2 regions of the Nonomuraea sp. CA-143628 genome follow, and region 2 is predicted to be linked to the other one. Evidence: riboswitches for the same ligand, from Rfam matches in the RefSeq annotation. Region 2 holds a riboswitch; the other holds the start of a gene.
The links. A riboswitch is a leader RNA that binds a small molecule or an ion and turns the genes downstream of it on or off. The one in region 2 is predicted to bind glycine.

Region 1: linked by a shared signal. The riboswitch ahead of gcvT (glycine cleavage system aminomethyltransferase GcvT) and the one ahead of gcvP (aminomethyl-transferring glycine dehydrogenase) in region 2 are both predicted to bind glycine.

What each region holds. Positions count from the first base shown of each region.
Region 1 is NZ_CP192072.1:10,634,424-10,636,801, forward strand. Features, by position in the region: gene ACQP2T_RS48195 (FAD-dependent oxidoreductase) at 1-645, shown strand, start outside; glycine riboswitch at 673-770, shown strand; glycine riboswitch at 771-866, shown strand; gene gcvT (glycine cleavage system aminomethyltransferase GcvT) at 901-2,001, shown strand; gene gcvH (glycine cleavage system protein GcvH) at 1,998-2,378, shown strand, end outside.
Region 2 is NZ_CP192072.1:7,189,528-7,191,905, reverse strand. Features, by position in the region: gene ACQP2T_RS33000 (bifunctional nuclease family protein) at 1-244, shown strand, start outside; gene ACQP2T_RS32995 (MerR family transcriptional regulator) at 393-1,013, shown strand; glycine riboswitch at 1,048-1,140, shown strand; glycine riboswitch at 1,141-1,240, shown strand; gene gcvP (aminomethyl-transferring glycine dehydrogenase) at 1,297-2,378, shown strand, end outside.

The DNA of each region.
Region 1 (2,378 bases), 3.4 Mb from region 2:
GCGGACGGCACCAACTCCGCCGTCCGCGCCCAGTTGCTGCCCGAGGCCGCGATGGAAGAGCTCGGCCGCTGCCTGTACGGCGTGACCCCGTTCAGCACGCTCGACTGGGTGCCGGACCTCCTGGTCGACACCTTCAACCGGATGACGCACCCCAGTGGCGCCCACATGGCGGTCGCGACCTGCCGTCCCGGCGACTACTTCACGTGGACGCTCTCCGGGCCGCGGCCCGACAGCCGGACGCCGTCCGAACCCCGCGGCGACCCGCACCAGGTGGCGCGCGACCTCGTCGCCGACTGGCATCCGGCACTCCGCCGCATCGTCGCTGACGCCACCACGATCTTCCCGGTACGGCTGCGCAGCGCCCTGCCCGTCGAGCCATGGGACGACCCGCACGTCACGCTCCTGGGCGACGCCGTCCACACCATGACGCCTGGACGCGGTGAGGGCGCCACCATCGCTCTGCGGGACGCCCTCCTGCTGACGAGTACGCTCAGCGACGTGGCCGCCGGGCAGGTGCCGCTCGCCGCCGCCAAATCGCGGTACGAGCAGGAGATGCTCAGGTACGGCTTCGCCGCCGTACACACCTCCCGGCACAGCCCTTTTGGCCCCAAGCGGCCGGATCCCCACGCGACAACTCCCCCATGACAGCACTAGGCTTGCGGACATCACCGTCGAAACCGTGCGGGAGAGCGTCCTGGCATCCGGCCAGGTCCCCTGAAGGAGCAAGCCCTCCCCGCGAACCTCTCAAGGCAAAGGACCGCACGGACGAGGTGTCCTCTGGAAAGCAGGCCTGGCGGCCTCGCCGAAGGTGAAAGTCCGGCAAATTACGGGCGAAGCTCTCAGGCACCCATGACAGAGGGGGAGGATGTCTGGCATCCGATCCTGCCCTGAGGTGCGCATATGTCACGTCCTACACCGCTCCGAGAGGTCCACGAGAGCCTCGGCGCGACATTGACCGATTTCGCCGGGTGGCTGATGCCGCTCCGCTACGGCAGCGAGTCCGCCGAGCACAACGCCGTGCGCCAGGCGGCCGGGCTGTTCGATCTCTCCCACATGGGCGAGATCTTCGTGACCGGACCGCAGGCGGGCCAGGCGCTCGACTACGCACTGGTGGGGCACCTGTCGGCGCTCGCGCCCGGCCGGGCCCGCTACACCATGATCGTGAACGAGCGTGGCGGGGTGCTGGACGACCTGATCGTCTACCGGCTCGGGGACGAGGAGTTCGGCGATGAAGAGTTCATGGTGGTGGCTAACGCCTCCAACTATGAAAAAGTCGGGGAAGAGCTGAAAAATCGCGCCAAGTCGTACAACGCGGTGGTCGAGGATCGCTCGGAGCAGTACGCGCTGATCGCCGTGCAGGGGCCGCGCGCCCAGGAGATCCTCGCCACGCTCACCGATGCCGACCTCGCCGGGCTCAAGTACTACGCGGGCCTGCCCGGTCTGGTCGACGGGCGGCAGGCGCTCATCGCGCGCACCGGCTACACCGGTGAGGACGGGTTCGAGCTGTTCGTGGCCAACCAGGACGCCGTGCCGCTCTGGCACGCGCTGAGCGAGGCCGGCCGGCCGTACGGACTGCGGGCGGCGGGTCTGTCCAGCCGTGACACGCTCAGGCTCGAAGCGGGCATGCCGCTGTACGGCAACGAGCTCGGCGTCGAGCTGACCCCGTTCGACGCGGGGCTGGGCAGAGTGGTGAAATTCGACAAGCCGGGCGACTTCGTCGGCAGGTCAGCGCTGGAGGCGGTCAAGGACACGCCGCCGCGGCGCCGGCTCGTCGGACTGGTCGCGCGGGGTCGCCGGGTGCCGCGCCACGGATACCCGGTGACCAAGGACGGCGCCGTCGTCGGCGAGGTCACCAGCGGGGCACCCTCCCAGACCCTGGGTAAGCCCATCGCCATGGCCTACGTCGACAATGGGGCCGACGCAGGTCTGGCCGTGGACATCCGGGGCAGCCATGAACCTATGGACCTCATTGAGCTGCCCTTTTACAGGAGGAACAAGTGAGCAACATCCCAGACGAGCTGAGCTACACCAAGGAGCACGAGTGGGTGGCCGGGCTCGACGACGGCATCACCGTGACCATCGGCATCACGGCCTACGCGGCCGAGGCGCTGGGTGACGTCGTCTTCGTGCAGCTTCCGGAGGTCGGCTCGACCGTCGAGGCGGGCGACTCCGTGGGTGAGGTCGAGTCGACCAAGTCGGTGAGCGAGATCTACACCCCCGTCGGCGGCGAGATCGTCGAGGTCAACCAGGCCGTCGTGGACGATCCGTCGCTGGCCAACAGCGACTCCTACGGCGACGGCTGGATGTTCCGCGTGCGCGTGGAAGGCGACCCCGAGGACCTGCTCACCGCCGAGGAGTATTCGGCGCTCACCTCAGGC
Region 2 (2,378 bases):
CATCGTCGCCCTGCGTGACGGTATCTTCTTCGCCGACCTGGTGTTCTCCAACGGCGTCGAGGTGAGCGCGCGGCCCTCCGACTCGATCGCGCTCGCCTTGCGCACCGGAGCACGAATCTTCGCCAGTGAGGAGGTCGTCCAGGAGGCCGGGGTGATCATCCCCGACGACCAAGAGGACGAGGTGGAGAAGTTCAGGGAGTTCCTTGACACGATCACCCCCGAAGACTTTGGCCGGGCGGGGTAGGTATTTCAGTGCATTTAGGCTTCACGACGCGCCGAGCGGGATCGTTGACTGCGCATGGTCACGGTCCTACGGTGCAAGTGAAACCCATGGCCGCGCTTTTACGAACCCCCAGATCAGGCCATGGGATGAGAGAAAGCCGGAGGTCCGCGTGGCGGTCAGCAGCGGCGAGGGAAAGACGGCCGGCCAGGAAGATCCGGTGCGGCGTGAGAGTGCGCGGCAGCGTGCCGGAGAGCAGGGCCTGCTCTTCGACGAGCAGCCCACGACACTGCCGAGTGACATCGGATACCGCGGCCCGACGGCGTGCGCGGCGGCCGGCATCACCTACCGGCAGCTCGACTACTGGGCGCGTACGGAGCTGGTCCAGCCCACGATAAGAGCCGCGCACGGCTCGGGCTCCCAACGGCTCTACAGCTTCCGCGACATCCTGGTGCTCAAGGTCGTCAAGCGGCTCCTCGACACCGGGGTCTCCCTCCAGCAGATCCGTACGGCCGTACAACACCTGCGTGACCGCGGGGTCGGCGACCTCGCGCAGATCACGCTCATGAGCGACGGCGTCAGCGTCTACGAGTGCACCTCGGCCGACGAGGTGATCGATCTGCTCCAGGGCGGTCAGGGCGTGTTCGGCATCGCGCTCGGCCGGGTCTGGCGCGAGGTCGAGGGCTCCCTCGCGGAGCTGCCGGGGGAAAGGGCGGCGGTCGAGGACAGCGTCCCGGCCGACCACCCCGCTGACGAGCTGGCCCAGCGGCGACGGGCGCGCCGCATAGGGTAGCAATCCGGTAGTAACCTTAGAGGCGCAAGGCTGACGACCCCCTGCGGGAGAGTCCCGGGCTGGTCCCGGGGCGCCGAAGGAGCAACCCTCCCCGGAATCTCTCAGGCACCCGTACCGCTCGGGGTAGGCAACTCTGGAAAGCAGGCACGCCCGCCAGGCGCGCCTCACCGACGGTGCAAGCCCTCATGGGGGTGAAGCTCTCAGGTCGCCATGACAGAGGGGGAGATCCGGCACTCGCCCGCGCCCAGGCGCCGGTCTCCATAGCCCTCGGGAGGCACCTTCCATGACCGATCTGTCAGCTCCGCCGTTCTCGACCCGGCACATCGGCCCGTCCGAATCCGAGCAGCAGCGCATGCTCGAGGCCGTGGGTTTCGAGTCCGTGGCCGACCTGGTGGCGGTGGCCGTCCCCGAGTCCATCAGGATCAAGGACCGGCTCTCGCTGCCCGCCGCGGCCAGTGAGACCGAGGTCATCGCCGAGCTGCGGGCCATCGCGGGCCGTAACCGGGTGCTCACCTCGATGATCGGCCTGGGCTACCACGACACGATCACCCCGGCGGTGATCCGCCGCAACCTGCTGGAGAACCCGGGCTGGTACACCGCCTACACCCCCTACCAGCCGGAGATCTCGCAGGGCCGCCTGGAGGCGCTGCTCAACTTCCAGACCGTCGTCTCCGACCTGACCGGGCTCGACGTCGCGGGAGCCTCCCTGCTCGACGAGAGCACGGCCGCCGCCGAGGCGATGACGCTGGCCAGGCGCGCGGGCAAGTCCAAGAGCGACGTGTTCGTCGTCGACGCCGACGCGCTGCCCCAGACCAAGGCGGTGCTGGCCACCCGCGCCGAGCCGCTGGGCATCACGCTGGTCGAGGACGCGCTCGACGGCGAACTGCCCGAGTGCTTCGGTGTGCTCGTCCAATACCCGGGCGCCTCCGGCCGGCTGCGCGATTTCCGCGCCGTGGCCGAGGGGGCGCACGCCGCGGGCGCGCTGGTCGTGGCCGCCGCCGACCTGCTCGCGCTGACCCTGGTCACCGCGCCGGGCGAGCTCGGCGCCGACATCGCGATCGGCTCCTCGCAGCGCTTCGGCGTGCCGTTCGGCTTCGGCGGGCCGCATGCCGCCTACATGTCCGTACGCGAAGGACTGCAGCGGCAGATGCCCGGCCGCCTCGTGGGCGTCTCCGTCGACGCCGACGGCGCGCCCGCCTACCGGCTGGCCCTGCAGACCCGCGAGCAGCACATCAGGCGGGAGAAGGCCACCAGCAACATCTGCACCGCGCAGGTCCTGCTGGCCGTCATCGCCGGCATGTACGCCGTCTACCACGGGCCCGAGGGGCTGCGCCGCATCGCCGGTCGCGTGCACCGGCACGCCGC